2 regions of the Hafnia alvei genome follow, and region 2 is predicted to be linked to the other one. Evidence: riboswitches for the same ligand, from Rfam matches in the RefSeq annotation. Region 2 holds a riboswitch; the other holds the start of a gene.

Region 1 (9,711 bases), 3.2 Mb from region 2:
TGCGCGTTGAGCGCCGCTATCAGCGGGACGTTTACTAATAATGAGCAAATCGATGCAAGATAATTACGCCTTTAGCAGCAAACACCCGGGGCCATTAGTGGTTGATGCACCGTTGGCCGACGCTGAGCGCCTGAAGCGCGAGAGCAATTTTCTGCGCGGCACCATTGCCGAAGATTTAAACGATGGTTTGACCGGTGGTTTTAACGGCGACAACTTTCTGCTGATCCGTTTTCACGGTATGTACCAGCAGGACGACCGCGATCTTCGCGCCGAGCGCGCCGAGCAAAAGTTAGAGCCGCGTCATGCCATGATGCTGCGCTGCCGTTTACCGGGCGGCGTGATGACGCCACAGCAATGGCTGGGTATCGACAAGTTTGCCGATGAAAGCACGCTGTACGGCAGCATTCGTATTACCAACCGCCAAACGTTCCAGTTTCACGGCATCTTGAAGCAAAACGTCAAGCCGGTGCATCAGTTGCTTAATCGTTTGGGTTTGGATGCGTTGGCGACCGCCAATGACGTTAACCGTAACGTGCTGTGCACGTCGAATCCCGTGGAGTCGGCGCTGCATCAAGAGGCCTATGAATGGGCGAAAAAACTGTCTGAACACCTGCTGCCGCGTACTCGCGCCTATGCAGAAGTGTGGCTGGATCAGGAAAAAGTCGAAACCACCGATGAAGAGCCGATTCTCGGTGCCACCTATTTACCGCGTAAATTTAAAACTACGGTAGTGATCCCGCCACAGAACGATGTGGATCTGCATGCCAACGATCTCAACTTTGTGGCGATTGCTGAAAACGGCAAGCTGATCGGCTTCAACGTGCTGGTCGGCGGTGGACTGTCTATTGCTCATGGTGATAAAGCGACCTATGCCCGCACGGCCAGCGAGCTTGGCTTTATTCCCGTAGAACACACCTTGGCCGTGGCTGAAGGCGTGGTGACGACGCAGCGCGACTGGGGAAACCGCACCAATCGTAAGAATGCAAAAACCAAGTACACCTTGGAGCGCGTCGGCGTTGAAAACTTTAAAGCTGAAGTGGAAAAGCGTGCGGGAGTGACGTTCGAACCGGTACGTCCTTATGAGTTTACCGGACGCGGCGATCGCATTGGCTGGGTGAAAGGCATTGATAATAAATGGCATTTAACGCTGTTTATTGAAAATGGACGCATTCTGGACTATCCAAATCGGCTGTTGAAAACCGGCATGGCAGAGATCGCCAAGATTCATCAGGGGGATTTCCGTCTGACGGCGAACCAAAACCTGATCGTGGCGGGCGTGGCTGAAACAGACAAAGCACGCATCGAACAGATTGCGCGTGAACACGGCCTGATCGACGACGGCGTTAGCGAGCAGCGCAAAAACTCGATGGCCTGCGTGTCTTACCCAACCTGTCCGCTGGCGATGGCGGAAGCCGAGCGCTTCCTGCCACAGTTCGTGACTCAGGTTGAAGAAATCATGCAAAGCCACGGCGTTGGCGATGAACATATTGTTCTACGTGTCACTGGCTGTCCGAACGGCTGTGGGCGTGCGCTGTTGGCGGAAATTGGTCTGGTCGGAAAAGCGATGGGCCGTTACAACCTGCATTTAGGCGGGAATCGTGCCGGAACGCGGATCCCGAGAATGTATCGTGAAAATATCACCGATGCTGAAATCCTTGGCGTGATTGACGAACTAGTCGCCCGCTGGGCGAAAGAACGTGAAGCCAATGAAGGCTTTGGTGATTTCACCATTCGCGCAGGGATTGTGCGCCCGGTGCTGGATCCGGCAAGAGATTTTTATGACTAGATGATTGAGCTCTGTCTTTAGCGGCACGTTGTTATTCAGCCGAAGGAAAATCGGAGGGTTAGCACGAGCCACAGGGATGTGGCGAGAGTCGTAGGGCGCAGGGAGCGCCTCTGCGACGGTGCGTTAAAACCCGGAGTGTTTGACTGAGTGAACCCGCAACGCGGGCTGAATAACGGTACCTAGCCGGGATGCAAGGGGGCGGCAATGAGCCCCCTTGCACGGACGCCAATCGCGTTGTTGCAGGGTTTATTGGTGGTTTTTGGCGGACGGAATGTATCTCAATTCGATATGTTGCAACGCCTTTGTGCGGAGGACTTTACTTATGTCCAAATTAGATCTTCATGCATTAGCGGTATTACCCAAAGTCGAACAGGTCATGGCGTTAGCTGAAATTAATACTCAGCTAGAAAAACTGAGCGCGCAGGAAAGGGTGCGTTGGGCGCTAGAGCATTTACCCGCCGAGTTTGCCCTTTCTTCGAGTTTTGGCATTCAGGCCGCGGTATCGCTGCACTTGGTCACCCGTGAGCTACCGGATATTCCGGTGATCTTAACGGATACCGGTTATTTGTTCCCTGAAACCTACCAGTTTATCGATACCCTGCACGAAAAGCTGAATTTGAACCTCAAGGTTTACCGCGCAGAACAGTCGGCTGCGTGGCAGGAGGCCCGCTATGGCAAACTGTGGGAGCAGGGCGTTGAGGGCATTGAGCGCTACAACGATATTAACAAAGTTGAACCGATGAACCGTGCACTGCGTGAGCTTGGCGCGCAAACGTGGTTTGCAGGCCTGCGCCGTGAACAATCAGGCAGCCGTGCACATTTGCCGGTGCTCGCGATTCAGCGTGGCGTGTTTAAAATACTGCCGATAATCGATTGGGATAACCAACAGATTTATCAATATTTACAGCAGCATGGGCTTAGCTACCACCCGCTGTGGGAGCAAGGCTATCTCTCCGTTGGCGATACCCACACGACGCGCAAATGGGAGCCGGGCATGGCGGAAGAAGAAACGCGATTCTTTGGGCTAAAACGCGAATGTGGATTACATGAGTAGCCTTTGTTGAGATAAAAAGCCTGACCTTAGCGTCAGGTTTTTTTTGCTCAGGAAATTATTTATTTAACTATTCAGTATAATTTTTTTCACATTAAAGCAAAAAGCGGTATCCTCGAAAGGATTCATCATACGAATAAAAGGACTATGGCTATGCAGGAACAACCTCTTGGTGCGAGTCAGGCTTCCGGCTCGCGTGCGTTAATTCAACAACTCACGGATATCGTGGGTAAATCTCATATTCTTACCGACGCGCGTAAAACGGAACGCTATCGCAAAGGCTTTCGTTCAGGACAAGGTGATGCGTTGGCGGTGGTCTTCCCGGGCAGTTTGCTCGAACAGTGGAAGGTATTTAAGGCCAGCGTTGAGGCCGATAAAATTGTGCTAATGCAGGCTGCCAACACCGGACTGACCGAAGGCTCTACGCCGAGCGGTAACGACTACGATCGTGAAATCATTATTATTAGCACTCAGCGCTTGGATAAAATTCAGCTGCTGGACGAAGGCAAGCAGGTCGTGGCTTTGCCGGGCAGCACGTTGTGGCATCTAGAACGGATCCTAAAACCACTAGGGCGTGAGCCGCATTCGGTGATTGGCTCTTCCTGTATTGGCGCATCGGTTGTGGGCGGGGTGTGTAATAACTCTGGTGGATCTCTGGTACATCGCGGCCCTGCGTACACCGAAATGGCGCTGTATGGCCGCGTTAACGAGCTTGGGCAGGTTGAGCTGGTGAACCATTTGGGCATTGCGTTAGGCAATACGCCAGAAGAGATCCTGACGCGTTTAGAAAACCAGAAGTATGGCCCGCAAGACGTTGAGCATAGCGAACGCCAAGCGTCCGATCACGATTATGCCGAGCGAATTCGCGACGTTGAAGCCGATACGCCGTCGCGATTTAACGCCGATGAGCGCCGTTTGTTCGAAGCCTCCGGCTGTGCGGGTAAGCTTGCGGTATTTGCCGTGCGCTTAGATACTTTCCCAGCGCAATCCTCATCGCAGGTCTTCTATATTGGCACCAACCAGCCGCAGGTGTTGACCGAACTGCGTCGGCATATGCTGGCGAATTTCAAAAATCTGCCGGTGGCGGGGGAGTACATGCATCGCGATATTTTCGATATTGCGGAAGTGTATGGCAAAGATACTTTTGTGATGATCGACAAACTTGGCACCGATAAAATGCCGATGTTCTTTACCCTGAAAGGGCGTATGGATGCCATCTTTGGCAAAGTGCCTTTCCTGCCGGGCCATCTGGTCGATCGCACCATGCAAACGCTGAGTCACCTGCTGCCATCGCATTTGCCCAAACGTTTGAAAGAGTATCGCCACCGCTTTGAGCATCATCTGATGCTGAAAATGTCGGGCGAGGGTATTGAGGAAGCGCGTGCGTGGCTGGAATCTTATTTTGCTCAGGCAGAAGGGGAGTTTTTTGTCTGCACGGCAGAAGAAGGCGCCAAAGCATTCTTACACCGATTTGCCGCCGCAGGTGCTGCAATCCGCTATAACGCGGTACATAGCAAAGAGGTTGAAGACATCCTTGCGCTCGATATTGCGCTGCGCCGAAACGATCATGATTGGTTTGAGCGTTTGCCGCCGGAATTTGACGATGCGCTGGTGCACCGCCTCTATTATGGGCATTTCATGTGCTACGTTTTCCACCAAGATTACATTGTTAGAAAAGGCGTCGATGTGCATGCGCTGAAGGAGAAAATGCTGGCGCTGCTGGATACGCGCGGCGCGGAATATCCTGCGGAGCATAACGTTGGCCATCTGTACAAGGCTAAGCCACAGCTGAAAGCCTTCTATCAACAAAATGACCCGACTAACACGCTTAATCCGGGCATCGGTAAAACCTCCAAGTTGAAAAACTGGGGCTGCGACTGCGCAGAACATCAGAAGTAACATGAGCTGGAGCGCCCGTTGACCTTGACGTGGCGCACCGTGTTCACAATAATGAATGCCTTGACTCGGGGTGCCCACATGAAAATGAAAGGGCTGAGAACTTACCCGTATTACCTGATCTGGATTATGCCAGCGTAGGGAAGTCTCGGTGCATGAGCGCATCGTCTTCTTGACCGCCGGTTGGGAGGAATATGTCCATCGCGTCGAATCCACACCTTACCGAATTTCCCCACATTGAATTACCCGGTGAAAGCGCCGCCGCTGCTTTTGCGCAGTTTCGCCATCACGCTCCACTTGTCCATTGTCTCACCAACGAAGTGGTACAAACGTTTACCGCGAACGTGCTGTTGGCGCTGGGGGCATCGCCTGCCATGGTGGTTGAGCCGCAAGAGGCTGCGCAATTCTCTTCATTGGCTGACGCGCTGTTAATCAACATTGGTACCCTGCATGCGCAAAGAGCGCAGTCGATGCTAGCCGCCATTGAGTCTGCCAATCATCATCAAAAACCGTGGGTGCTTGATCCGGTTGCCGTTGGTGGATTGGCTTATCGCACCGAATTTGCACGTCAGCTTTTAGCGCTGAAACCCAGCGTTATCCGTGGCAATGCCTCAGAGATATTGATATTGGGCGGGATGGAAGCGGGCGGTCGCGGCGTTGATAGCACCGATGACTCTGCGGTGGCATTGCCGGCCGCTCAGGCTCTGGCGTTGCAAACCGGAGCCGTGGTTGCCGTAACAGGTGCAACGGACTATGTCACCGACGGTAGGCGTGTGTACGGCGTCACCGGCGGTGATGCGCTGATGACCCGCGTGGTAGGAACCGGCTGTGCATTGTCCGCCGTGGTGGCGGCGTTTAGCGTTCGGCAGACCGATCTTTTGCTGGCTGTGGCCACCGCCTGTCAAACGATGTCGCTGGCCGGTGAACGCGCGGTCGCCGTATCTCATGGCCCCGGTAGTTTTGTTCCCGCTTTTATCGACGCGTTATATCACTTAACCCCGCAGGATTTTATTCGCTCTGGAGATCGCTCATGAAACGTATTAATGCATTAACGATTGCAGGAACCGATCCGAGCGGTGGCGCAGGCATTCAGGCCGATCTCAAAACCTTCTCAGCTTTGAGCGCCTACGGCACCAGCGTGATTACGGCGCTGGTGGCGCAGAACACGTGCGGTGTGCAGTCTGTGTATGAGATTGAACCGAAGTTTGTGGGGGCGCAGTTGGCGTCGGTACTCACCGATGTACGCATCGACAGTGCGAAAATTGGCATGCTGGCCAATGCCGATATCGTTGCTCAGGTCGCGCAGGCGTTAGACCTGTATCCTATCCCCTTTGTGGTGTTGGATACGGTGATGGTGGCGAAAAGCGGTGATCCGCTGTTAGCCCCTGAAGCGGTGCAGGCCGTGCGCGATTTATTACTCCCCAAAGTCGCGCTGATTACCCCAAACTTGCCCGAAGCAGCAGCGCTTTTAGCCTGCCCAATGGCGACCAATGAAGATGAGATGCGTCGCCAAGGCTATGCCCTGTTAGACATGGGCTGCCAAGCGGTATTGATGAAAGGCGGGCATCTGAGCGATAGCGAAAGCCCGGACTGGCTATTTAGTCGCCAAGGCGAACAGCGATTTACCGCTCCACGGGTGAATACCCGCCATACCCACGGCACGGGCTGCACGCTATCCGCGGCGCTTGCAGCGTTGCGTCCGCGATATCAGAGCTGGAGTGAAACGGTGTTTGCCGCGAAAAATTATCTGCAAAAAGCCTTAGAGGCCGCTGATTCCTTAGAAGTTGGCCACGGCATTGGGCCGGTACACCATTTCCATCAGTGGTGGTAGGTAAACGTGGGATTGCCATCGTCGAAAGAAAAGGTGGCATGTTATGCGTAAGGAAGAAAAGCCAATTATTGTCAATAGGGGGCGCCAATAGGGGACTTTTCTGCGCCCTGAATGATTTAGGATATACTGACTAAACTAACAATAAACTTGGCATTTTTATGGGTCATCTCAATAATCGTAGCGTCATAGAAAAGCCTCTGGAAAGCATTCATCGTTTGATGACTGCTTTTATCAGTATCTCCAAACCTTATCTACGCGATGGCAAGAACATCGAGGCTCGTTTAAAAGATAAACACGCGGAGTATGAGGTTTATCTGGTGACAAAAGGGCGGGTCGATATATGGCGTGAGTCAGATAATCGCCTTGTGGAAACGGCTTTTGCGCCATCAATTCTTGGGCTGCAAGGCTCTGCTTATCGATCTCAATATTATCACTTAAAGTTTCCGGCAGACGTTGAAGTCAGTACGTTGCCGTTGCAAGCCGCCATGACGATCATTGAGCAGCAGTCGCTGTGGCGCGATGTTTTTTACTATCAGGGCTACCTCAACGATCGTCAGTTACACCATGAATCTATGCTGATAAACAGCTCTACCTATGAAACTGTTTGTCTCTTTCTCCAAGACTTATCGCATTATTCAGATAGCGAGCGCGCGAAGTTAAGCGTTGCGGATTATATTTTACAGCGTTCAAATCTCGCACGTAGTGGTGTAATGAAAGTGCTGGCGGACCTGCGCTTCGGTGGTTATATCGATATTCAGCATGGCAAGCTGATCAAAATCCTTAATAGCTTCCCTCGTAACTACTAAGCGGTTCCTGCTTGATAAAATGCTATTTTTTATTATTAAGCCCTACTGTTATAATTAAATTTATTTCTTATATATAGAATAAGAACAGGTCCATATTCAATTCGTGGAGGTGTTATTATATAGATATTCATAATTAAGTCATACTACATATAAAAAATTAATATTATTTATCCTTTTGAATTATCTTGTTTTTATCGTTTTTAATGGCGTTTTACAGGGTTGGTTTTCTTGGTCAAGTTAATATTTTATCCATTTTTGGACGTTTTAATGTTTAGACGACTCGCTCATAATTTGGGTCATTCGCGGTTCGGTAAGGGATTTTTAAATTTCTCATTATATAAAAACAACTCCCTGTTAATAATAGCTCTCGGTGCATATGAAAAAGATAATTTTATATTTATTGATAGCGCCATCGCTAAGCATTCTATTTGCAGGTGTTAGTTATTCATCTAATAATAATACGCTACCCGATCTAGGCATTAGTAGCGATACAGTATCGAACCAAAATAATGCTTCTTCAACGAAAGTTTCAAATGAAAAAGATAGCCCTCTTGAGAGGAAAACTTCTGAAGTTTTAGTCAATGAAGCTCAGAGTCATTTTCAGAATCTAACACCGGAAGGTATGAAGTCAGAAGCATTACAGTATGGAAAAAATCTAGCTACGGCGACAGCGCAGTCAAAAATTGAGTCGCTGCTTTCACCCTATGGTCATGTTGCAACAAATTTAAGTATTAACGATCGGGGAAGCCTTGAGGGTTCTTCGCTTGATTATTTAATTCCATGGTATGAAGGGGAAAGCGATCTCTGGTTTAGTCAATTTTCAGTCCATAACAAAGATGGACGTACTGTTGCAAATATGGGGACAGGCATTCGCCATAATTTAAATGAAGACTGGATGCTAGGTTCTAATCTTTTTTATGACCGCGATATAACCCGTGGTCATCATCGAGCAGGATTAGGCGGAGAAGCCTGGACTAATTTTTTAAAACTGAGCAGCAATTATTATATGCCGCTCTCCTCATGGAAAGATTCCCCTGATTTTGATGATTATCAGGAACGACCTGCACGCGGCTGGGATATTCGATTACAGGCCTATCTCCCCGCTTATCCACAGTTGGGTTCGTCCGTGGTATACGAGCAATACTATGGCGATCAGGTGGCATTATTCGGCAAGGATAGCTTGCAGGAAGACCCCTCGGCCGTAACGGTCGGTATCGACTATACGCCGGTTCCGCTGATTACCGTGCAGGCAGGATACAAAAAAGGGGATTCGGCTCAAAGAGAAGTGACGGCGAATATAAATCTGGATTACCGCATTGGCGTCCCGTTATCAAAACAGCTTGATGGCGATGAAGTGGCGAAGATGCGCAGTCTTGCAGGTAGCCGCATGGATTTTGTCGATCGTAACAATGACATCGTGCTGGAGTACCGTGAGAAAAACGATCTGGACGTGGGGCTTTATCTCAAACCAACGGGCACTGCGGCGGCCTGTATTCTTTCAGACGATCCCGACAGCGCCGAGGCTTATGAAGGCTGCCATTGGACAGCGAATGCCACAGTCACTTCGCACCTGAAAATTAAAAGTGCTAAATGGGTGCCAATGAGCAATTTCAACCCAGAAAGTACGCTCGGGTTGCCGGCGCTAACGGCTGAAAGCATCAGCAACGGGCAAAATAACCACTGGACGCTGACCTTTCCTGCATGGGTAGATTCAACCGATCCTAGCGCGAATAAATACCGCCTTGCCGTTACTTTAGTCGATGATAAAGGACATACAAAACAGTCGAACACCGTCAATATCATCGTGGCGGAAGCCCCGATTGATTACCAATTAGTTATTGATGACAGCGGCGAGCAGAAAAAAGCGATTAAGCTTTTAGCGAATGGCAATAATTTCGCAAACTTGCACGCCAGTGGTGCAAAAGTGACTGGGCTAGCCGGTGAAACAACGCCGTTGGATGCCAAGAATCTGAACCTGACCTTCCATGCCTATAAAATGGAAGATAAGTCTCACTCTCAAGAAATTGCTATTCACGCCTCGAAAAGTGACTGCAAATCAGGGGGGGAATATCTGTTCTTTAAAGAGCCGCCATCGGGTTCTCAAGCGATATTAGGCAGTACGATGAATGGGGTGTTTTCCGTTATTGCATCCAAACATGATGACGGCACCCAGAAAACAAATGCCGTGCTGGTCGATTTTAGCTCCGCAAGCACAATGATTTATAGCGCCATTGTTGATAGTGAAAATCCAACCGTTAATTTAACGGCGACAAAGCGAAACCTGCTTCAATTAGGTCATAAATATCAATTTAAAATTGCCTATGACAGCAATAATAACGGG
Region 2 (9,711 bases):
CGTGGCTCTCTTCCATAATTTCACGCGCGGCGGCCTGCTCAAGCGTTTCGCCTACCTCAACAAAACCTGCCAATACGGTATGTATGCCGTTCCGATGACGTTTATGCTGTGCCAAAAGGATTTCATTACCGCGGCGAATAGCCACGATAATGCACGGCGCAATTTGCGGATAATAACGCTGGCGGCAGTTAGGACACATACTTGCCCACTCTGAACGGCTGGAGTACATCTCATGTCCGCAATAGCCGCAAAACGTATGGGAGCGGAAAAACTCGGCCAGTTGGACACCACGGCCAACAAGCTGGAAAAGGCCACGATCAACGTCAATCAGTTGGCGAACTGACACCATATCTTGCCGACGAGCATCTTCTATTAACCACATGGGATGCCCCTCCCACTCGCCAATTTGGTGCGCCGATTTGGTGCTTAATTGCCATTGCAGGGCAGAACCAAAAGGCAAATCTCCACGGGGTAGCCAGACCTTGCCTTCATGGCTAATCACCCACCAGCCGGTGTCATCATCTTTTAACTGTTGTTCCATATCTTTGACATTAAACCTCTGCTAATCTGGCATTCGATTGTTGCTAATTTGTAACATTTACCTCATGGAGTTGAATATATGCTCAACCGTCTCGAACATCTGACTCAACGCGTAGGTGGTAGTAATGAATTAATCGACCAATGGTTGCAAGCCCGCAAGCAACTACTCGTGGCCTATTGTGCACTGGTTGGTATTAAACCAAATAAAGAAAAGCATACCCCGCTCAATGAAAAAGCGCTGGAGAACTTCTGCCACAATCTGGTTGATTATCTCTCAGCCGGCCATTTCCATGTTTACGATCGTATCGTAGAGCTGGTTGGCGGCGATGACAGTCCGCACATGGCAGTAACAAAAAAAATCTATCCCGCGTTACACGATAATACCAAGCTAATTATGGCGTTCCACGATCGCTTTACCGATGACGAACTGAGCGAAGAAGAGTGTTTAGCTCTCCATGACGCCCTTTCACACATCGGGGAAACGCTAGCCGCCCGTTTTGCCTTAGAAGACAACCTGATCCAAATTGCCTATGACATCTGGCAGGCCAATACGCCCGCTGCGGATAATGATGATTCATTGGCGCGCCCAGCATAACGCCTGAAAGTAGCATAGACATTACAGCTTAGTTAACAGCTTGCAGTTTTGCTCTCCCGCTCCTACACTGGGCACTCTTGTCGGAGTGCCTAGTAAGCGGGATCCTTTCCCACTTCAGGCTGAGACCGTTAATTCGGGATCCGCGGAACCTGATCGGGTTAATACCCGCGAAGGGAACAAGAGTAATCCTTTGCACCCACCAGCATTTTTCTATCGCTGATGGGGTGCCTGCTATCTATTACTCCCTCCGAGCTCCAGACAAGCAATTCTCCAACTTGATTTTTAATCATTGTTAAACCAGAACACTGGTAGGAATTTGCTATGTCTATGAATAAAAAAGAAACCACCCAAGCCCCGCTTTCTCGCCGTGAACAGCGCGCACAGGCTCAGGCTTTTATCGATCATCTTCGCGGTGAAGCCTATCCTAACTCCCAACGCATCTACCTAACCGGCTCGCGTGAGGATATTCGCGTGCCGATGCGCGAGATCCAGCTTAGCCCAACGCTGCTCGGTGGCAGCAAAGATAACCCACAGTATGAGCCCAACGAGCCGATTCCGGTTTACGATACAGCGGGCCCTTACGGCGATCCCAATGCCGATTTAGACGTGCGCAATGGCCTAAAGCCGCTTCGTCACCAATGGATTGCCGAGCGAGCTGATACCGAGCTACTAAATCAGCTGAGCTCCGCCTATACCCAACAACGCTTAGCCGATGACGGACTCGATCATTTACGCTTCGACAATCTGCCGCAGCCACGTCGTGCGAAAACAGGCAAGTGTGTAACGCAGCTTCATTACGCACGTCAGGGGATCGTCACGCCAGAAATGGAATTCATCGCTATCCGTGAAAACATGGGCCGCGAACGTATTCGTGGCGACGTGCTGCGTCAGCAACATCCTGGGCAAAATTTTGGCGCGCTGCTGCCAGAAGATATCACGGCCGAATTTGTCCGCAGCGAAGTTGCCGCCGGACGCGCCATTATCCCTTCTAATATCAATCATCCCGAATCAGAACCCATGATAATTGGCCGTAATTTCTTGGTGAAGGTGAATGCGAATATCGGTAACTCCGCCGTGACCTCTTCGATTGAAGAAGAAGTAGAAAAGCTAGTTTGGTCAACCCGTTGGGGCGCTGATACCGTTATGGACCTGTCCACTGGCCGCTATATTCATGAGACTCGCGAATGGATTTTACGCAACAGCCCAGTGCCAATCGGCACCGTTCCGATCTATCAAGCATTAGAAAAAGTGAACGGAATTGCCGAAAACCTCAACTGGGAAATCTTTCGCGATACGCTGCTAGAACAGGCAGAACAAGGCGTTGACTATTTTACCATTCACGCCGGTGTGCTGTTACGCTACGTACCAATGACGGCCAAACGCCTTACCGGGATCGTCTCTCGTGGCGGCTCCATCATGGCCAAATGGTGCCTTTCGCATCATAAAGAAAACTTCCTCTTCGAGCGCTTCCGTGAAATTTGCCAAATCTGCGCAGCCTATGATGTGGCGCTATCATTGGGCGATGGACTGCGTCCGGGTTCGATTCAAGATGCTAACGACGAAGCTCAATTTGCAGAACTCCATACGCTCGGCGAACTCACCAAAATTGCGTGGGAATATGATGTTCAAGTCATGATCGAAGGTCCAGGGCATGTGCCAATGCAGATGATCCGCCGCAACATGACCGAAGAGCTAGAGCACTGCCACGAAGCCCCTTTTTATACGCTGGGGCCACTGACAACGGATATTGCTCCGGGTTATGACCATTTCACCTCTGGGATCGGCGCCGCCATGATTGGCTGGTTCGGTTGTGCCATGCTCTGCTATGTCACCCCGAAAGAGCATTTGGGATTACCCAACAAAGAAGACGTCAAACAAGGTCTCATCACTTACAAGATCGCAGCGCATGCCGCCGATCTTGCCAAAGGGCATCCGGGCGCTCAGATCCGCGATAATGCCATGTCAAAAGCCCGCTTTGAATTCCGCTGGGAAGACCAGTTCAATCTGGCGTTAGATCCTCATACGGCAAGAGCCTATCACGACGAAACGCTGCCGCAAGAATCAGGCAAAGTGGCACATTTCTGCTCAATGTGTGGGCCAAAATTCTGCTCAATGAAGATCTCTCAGGAAGTGCGTGACTATGCTGCAAAACAGGAGGGATTAGCTCAACCGGTTGAAGTGGGTATGGCACAGATGTCTGAAGCCTTTCGTGCGAAAGGTAGCGAGATCTATCACACCGCCAGCAATCTACAAACGGAGAAAAGCTAATGACTCAATTATCCTTCCCAACTACCGAACAGCGCCTTGGTCTTTATCCCGTCGTCGATAGCGTTGAATGGATTGAGCGCCTGCTCAAAGCTGGCGTACGCACGATCCAGTTACGAATTAAAGATCAACCTGAACAAGCGGTAGAATCTGATATCGCTCACGCCATTGCCTTAGGCCGACACTATCAGGCACGTTTATTTATTAATGATTATTGGCAACTCGCCATTAAACATCGTGCTTACGGCGTCCACCTAGGCCAAGAAGATCTGGATATCGCCGATCTTCAAGCAATCAGCGACGCGCAGCTTCGTTTAGGACTCTCCACACATGACGATGCCGAAATGGATCGTGCTCTGTCTTATCGCCCTTCCTATATCGCATTAGGGCACATATTTCCCACCCAAACCAAAGTGATGCCTTCTGAACCGCAAGGACTTATCGATCTTAAACGGCAGGTTGCCCGTATTCCTGATTATTCCACCGTCGCTATCGGCGGGATCAGCATCAATCGCGTTCCGGCAGTGCTGGAATGTGGCGTGGGCAGCGTTGCCGTAGTCAGCGCCATTACGCAGGCACCGGACTGGCTGGCAGCTACTGATACTTTGCTACAGCTTATTGAGAATCGGAGAGCCAACGATGCTTAGCGATCACGATTTTATGCGCTATAGCCGCCAGCTGCTGCTCGAAGAAATTGGCTCTCAGGGGCAGGAAAATCTCAGCAAGGCTAGCGTCTTAATTGTTGGATTGGGTGGATTAGGCGCTCCGGCCGCCATGTACTTGGCGGCCGCAGGCGTCGGCAAGATCCTTCTCGCTGACGACGATCGTCTGCATATCAGCAATCTCCAGCGCCAGATCCTATATACCACCCGCGATCTAGATCATTCTAAAGCGGAAACAGCAAAGCAACGCCTACAGGATCTGAATCCTCAGGTGGAGTTCATCACCCTATCTGAACGCTTAGCCGGTGATGTTCTTCGGGAGGCTGTGGCACAAGTTGATTTAATCCTCGACTGTAGCGACAACATGCCTACGCGTCAGGCGGTAAATTCCACCTGCGTGTCCCAAAATAAGCCGTTGATCAGCGGCAGTGCCGTGGGATTTGGCGGACAACTCATGGTCATTGAACCGCCGTTTGCACAGGGCTGTTATCGATGCCTATGGCCAGATGACGTGGAGCCACAGCGCAATTGCCGTAATGCTGGCGTACTTGGCCCAGTTGTTGGCGTGATCGGTACACTCCAAGCACTAGAAGCCATCAAGATGCTCGCCGGTATGCCTTCTGCTTTAGCGGGAAAACTGCGGCTTTTCGATGGGCGTCAGCAAAGCTGGCGTACGTTTGGCCTGAAACGCGCTCCTGCCTGCCCAGTATGCGGAGCACATAGCCTATGAAGATCACCGTCAACGATGAAAAAATAGCGCTCGATACTCCCACCAGCATCGAGGATTTACTGATACAACTAGGCCGACACCAGCAAGGTACCGCGCTGGCGCTTAATCAAACGATTCTCCCCCGCGAGCACTGGGCAACACAGCAGCTTGCCGAAGGAGATGACGTTGTGGTGTTCCAAGCTATTGCTGGAGGTTGAGATGTTACAGATTGCAGATAAAACGTTTTCTTCACGCCTTTTTACCGGAACCGGAAAGTTTTCTTCAGCGGAAAAAATGCTCGCAGCGCTGAATGAGTCTGGCTCTCAGCTCATTACGATGGCTATGAAACGCGTTGATCTTAAAAGTGGCAACGACGCCATTCTTGCTCCGCTTCGCAAACTTAATGCCAACCTGCTGCCCAATACTTCTGGAGCCAAAACTGCCGAAGAGGCCGTATTTGCGGCTAAGCTGGCTCGCGAGGCGCTAGGGACTCACTGGGTGAAACTTGAAATTCATCCCGACGTTCGCTATTTGCTACCAGACCCAATAGAAACCCTCAAAGCAGCAGAAATATTAGTGAAGGCAGGTTTTGTCGTTCTACCGTATTGCGGTGCCGATCCTGTTTTGTGCAAGCGTTTAGAGGAAGTCGGCTGTGCCGCCGTCATGCCACTTGGTGCACCTATTGGTTCTAATCAAGGAATTATTACCCGAGAATTTCTGCAAATCATCATTGAGCAAACGAAGATCCCAGTGATTGTCGATGCTGGGATTGGCGCCCCCAGCCATGCCAGCGCAGCGATGGAACTGGGCGCAGACGCCGTTTTGGTTAACACCGCTATCGCTGTTGCTCGTGATCCCGTGGCGATGGCAAAAGCTTTTAGGCTCGCCGTTGAGGCTGGCAGGATTGCTTACCAAAGCGGTTTGGGTTCTCCAAGCCATCATGCCAACGCCACCAGCCCACTGACCGGGTTTTTGCATTCATCGAAACTGGAGGTTTAGATTGTGGAAACCTTCACACAACGCTGGCAACAGCTGAACTGGGATGATATCGGGCTAAGAATCAACGGCAAAACGAATACCGATGTTGAACGTGCATTAATGGCCGTACGGCCCGATCGTGAAGATATGTTAGCTCTGCTATCACCGGCAGCAGCTCGCTATCTCGAACCGATGGCGCACAAAGCACAGCAGCTTACACGCCAACGCTTCGGCAACACGGTAGGGTTTTATGTTCCCCTTTATCTCTCAAATCTGTGCGCTAACGATTGCACCTATTGCGGCTTCTCCATGAGTAACCGCCTTAAGCGCAAAACGCTGAATGAAGCTGAGATAGAACGTGAATGTGAAGCCATTCGCTCTATGGGATTTGACAGTCTTTTGCTAGTCACCGGCGAGCATCAGGCAAAAGTCGGGATGGATTATTTCCGCCAACATTTACCTAAAATCCGGCGTCATTTCAGTTCGCTAATGATGGAAGTTCAGCCATTGGCACAGGAAGAATATGCAGAGCTCAAAACGCTAGGGTTAGACGGCGTGATGGTCTATCAAGAAACCTATCATCCCTCGGTCTACGCTCAACATCACTTAAAAGGAAATAAGCAGGATTTCTTTTGGCGACTTGAAACTCCCGATCGTTTAGGCAAAGCGGGGATCGACAAAATCGGGATAGGTGCACTCATTGGGCTATCGGATAATTGGCGAACCGACTGTTTTATGGTCGCGGAGCATTTAACGTGGCTCCAACAAACCTATTGGCAGAGCCGATACTCTATTTCGTTTCCGCGTTTACGCCCGTGTACCGGCGGCATTGAACCGGCATCAATTATGGATGAAGCTCAGCTGGTGCAAACCATCTGCGCATTTCGTATTTTTGCCCCCGAGATTGAGCTATCCCTTTCTACGCGTGAATCTCCTGAATTCAGGGATAACGTCGTGCCACTCGCCATCAATAACGTCAGCGCATTTTCAAAAACCCAGCCTGGAGGCTATGCAGATAATCATCCAGAACTCGAGCAGTTCACACCTCACGACGGACGAACCCCTACGCAGGTTGCAGCATCGTTGGTTTCATCAGGGCTACAGCCGGTGTGGAAAGACTGGGATGGATATTTGGGAAGAGCACCGCAGGTTTAATGGCAACGCTGCAACAAAAGGTGTTTATCAATAGCGTGCATTCCAGTTCAAAAACTATCGGGTAGAAATAGAAATTAGGCAGCATAAAGTACATCCACTGATGCAGCTTAAGCATTAGTCAGAGCTGATTCATCCCTCTAAGCTCTGCTGACCAAAACAGGCTAGCCGGGTCTCCGAAGCTCGGTTAGCCTGCCTCTTCTAAAGATACTTTCTAAATTTCAGACATAAAAAAACCGCTCCCGAAGGAGCGGTTTTTATTAGGCACGAATCAACGATTACTCGTCGTCGCCACGCATGCTTGCGTTCAGCAACTCTGCCAAGTTAGCAGTTGCTTCTTCCGCACTCACCTGTGGAGCAACAGGAGCTTCGCCCTGAGCTTTACGGCGAGCACGATCCTGATGATAAGCGTAACCAGTACCAGCTGGGATCAGACGACCCACGATTACGTTTTCTTTCAGGCCGCGCAGTTCATCACGCTTACCAGCAACGGCAGCTTCGGTCAGAACGCGAGTCGTTTCCTGGAACGAAGCCGCAGAGATGAAGGACTCAGTCGCCAGGGAAGCTTTGGTGATACCCAGCAGGTCACGGCTGAATGTTGCCGCAATCTTGCCGTTCGCTTCCAACTCACGGTTCGCGATTTTAACGCGAGAGAACTCAACCTGTTCGCCTTCCAGGAACTCAGAGCTACCAGCGCTATCGATGGTTGCTTTACGCAGCATCTGACGCACGATGACTTCGATGTGTTTATCGTTAATCTTAACGCCTTGCAGACGGTAAACGTCCTGCACTTCGTTGGTGATGTAACGAGTCACAGCATGAACGCCACGCAGACGCAGAATGTCATGCGGAGATTCTGGACCATCGGAAACCACGTCACCGCGTTCTACACGTTCGCCTTCGAACACGTTCAGCTGACGCCATTTCGGAATCATCTCTTCGTACGGTTCGCTACCATCCAGCGGAGTAATTACCAGACGACGTTTACCTTTGGTTTCTTTACCGAAGGAAATGACACCCGTAATTTCTGCCAAGATCGCAGGTTCTTTCGGACGACGTGCTTCGAACAGGTCAGCAACGCGTGGCAGACCACCGGTAATATCCTTGGTACCGCCGGATTCCTGAGGAATACGCGCCAAGGTGTCACCCGCATGGATCTGAGTACCATCTTCCAACTGAACGATCGCTTTACCTGGCAGGAAGTATTGAGCAGCCATATCGGTGCCTGGGATCAATACATCGTCGCCTTTAGCGTCAACGATTTTCAGTGCTGGACGCAGATCTTTACCGCTGCCGGTACGCTCTGCAGAATCCAGAACAACCAGAGAAGACAAACCGGTCAGTTCGTCGGTCTGGCGGGTAATGGTCTGAGTATCGATGATGTCAGTGAAACGGATGAAACCGCTAACTTCTGAAACAACCGGCATGGTATGCGGGTCCCAGTTAGCTACAGTTTCGCCGCCGTTGACTTCAGCGCCATCACCTTTAGCCATAACAGAGCCGTAAGGCACTTTATAGCTTTCTTTAGTACGGCCGAATTCGTCGATCAGTTTCAGCTCGGTATTACGAGAGGTAATAACCAGCTTCTTATCGCTATTCAGAACGAACTTAGCGTTGTTCAGTTTCAGATGACCTTTGTTTTTCACCTGAATGCTGGACTCTGCTGCCGCACGAGATGCCGCACCACCGATGTGGAACGTACGCATCGTCAGCTGTGTACCAGGTTCACCGATGGACTGTGCCGCGATAACCCCGATTGCCTCACCCTTGTTGATGATGTGGCCACGAGCCAAGTCACGACCGTAGCAGTGTGCACACACACCGAAGTCGGTTTCACAGCTAACAACGGAACGAACCTTGATGATGTCAACGGAGTGTTCTTCTAACAGATCACACCATTTTTCATTCAGCAGGGTGTTACGTGGAACCAGAATATCTGCGGTGCCTGGCTTCAGAACTTCTTCAGCCGTTACACGACCCAATACGCGATCGCGCAGTGGCTCTTTAACGTCACCACCTTCGATAACCGGAGTCATCACGATGCCGTTGTGGGTACCACAGTCATCTTCGATAACGACCAAGTCTTGCGCTACGTCTACCAGACGACGAGTCAGGTAACCGGAGTTCGCAGTTTTCAGTGCGGTATCCGCCAAGCCTTTACGAGCACCGTGAGTAGAGATGAAGTACTGGAGTACGTTCAGACCTTCACGGAAGTTCGCGGTGATTGGCGTTTCGATGATGGAGCCATCTGGCTTAGCCATCAGACCACGCATACCGGCCAGCTGACGAATCTGCGCAGCAGAGCCACGAGCACCGGAGTCGGCCATCATAAAGATACTGTTGAAGGAAACCTGACGCTCTTCCTCACCCTTGCTGTTAATAACCAGCTCGGTAGACAGGTTTTCCATCATCGCTTTAGCAACACGTTCGTTGGCCGCAGCCCAAATATCGATGACTTTGTTGTAACGTTCGCCCGCGGTAACCAGACCAGACTGGAACTGTTCCTGAATCTCAGCAACTTCTGCTTCGGCTTCAGAAATGATTTCCACTTTCTTCTCTGGAATAACCATATCATCGATACCAACGGAAGCACCTGAACGCGCAGCGTAGGCAAAACCGGTGTACATGATTTGGTCAGCAAAGATAACGGTCGGTTTCAAGCCCAGAATGCGGTAACAAGTGTTCAGCATCTTGGAGATCGCTTTTTTACCCAGCGGCTGGTTAACGATGCTGTATGGCAGGCCCTGAGGCACAATCATCCACAGAATCGCACGACCAACGGTGGTGTCGATCAAACCGGTACTTGTTAC

Evidence for each region. Region 2 has a riboswitch for thiamine pyrophosphate ahead of thiC (phosphomethylpyrimidine synthase ThiC). Riboswitches for the same ligand answer to the same signal wherever they lie in the genome.
Region 1: it holds a riboswitch for thiamine pyrophosphate, as region 2 does, so the genes downstream of both, thiM (hydroxyethylthiazole kinase) here and thiC (phosphomethylpyrimidine synthase ThiC) in region 2, are expected to answer to the same signal.

What each region holds. Positions count from the first base shown of each region.
Region 1 covers NZ_OZ061315.1:3,460,495-3,470,205, reverse strand. Annotated here, with positions in the region: gene cysJ (NADPH-dependent assimilatory sulfite reductase flavoprotein subunit) at 1-38, shown strand, start outside; gene cysI (assimilatory sulfite reductase (NADPH) hemoprotein subunit) at 53-1,786, shown strand; gene cysH (phosphoadenosine phosphosulfate reductase) at 2,109-2,840, shown strand; gene dld (D-lactate dehydrogenase) at 2,991-4,736, shown strand; TPP riboswitch at 4,793-4,894, shown strand; gene thiM (hydroxyethylthiazole kinase) at 4,928-5,767, shown strand; gene thiD (bifunctional hydroxymethylpyrimidine kinase/phosphomethylpyrimidine kinase) at 5,764-6,564, shown strand; gene AB3Y96_RS16400 (helix-turn-helix domain-containing protein) at 6,723-7,370, shown strand; gene AB3Y96_RS16395 (inverse autotransporter beta domain-containing protein) at 7,747-9,711, shown strand, end outside.
Region 2 covers NZ_OZ061315.1:292,338-302,048, reverse strand. Annotated here, with positions in the region: gene nudC (NAD(+) diphosphatase) at 1-541, opposite strand, end outside; gene AB3Y96_RS01410 (Rsd/AlgQ family anti-sigma factor) at 620-1,135, shown strand; TPP riboswitch at 1,207-1,328, shown strand; gene thiC (phosphomethylpyrimidine synthase ThiC) at 1,457-3,403, shown strand; gene thiE (thiamine phosphate synthase) at 3,403-4,047, shown strand; gene AB3Y96_RS01395 (ThiF family adenylyltransferase) at 4,040-4,792, shown strand; gene thiS (sulfur carrier protein ThiS) at 4,789-4,989, shown strand; gene AB3Y96_RS01385 (thiazole synthase) at 4,991-5,770, shown strand; gene thiH (2-iminoacetate synthase ThiH) at 5,774-6,904, shown strand; gene rpoC (DNA-directed RNA polymerase subunit beta') at 7,180-9,711, opposite strand, start outside.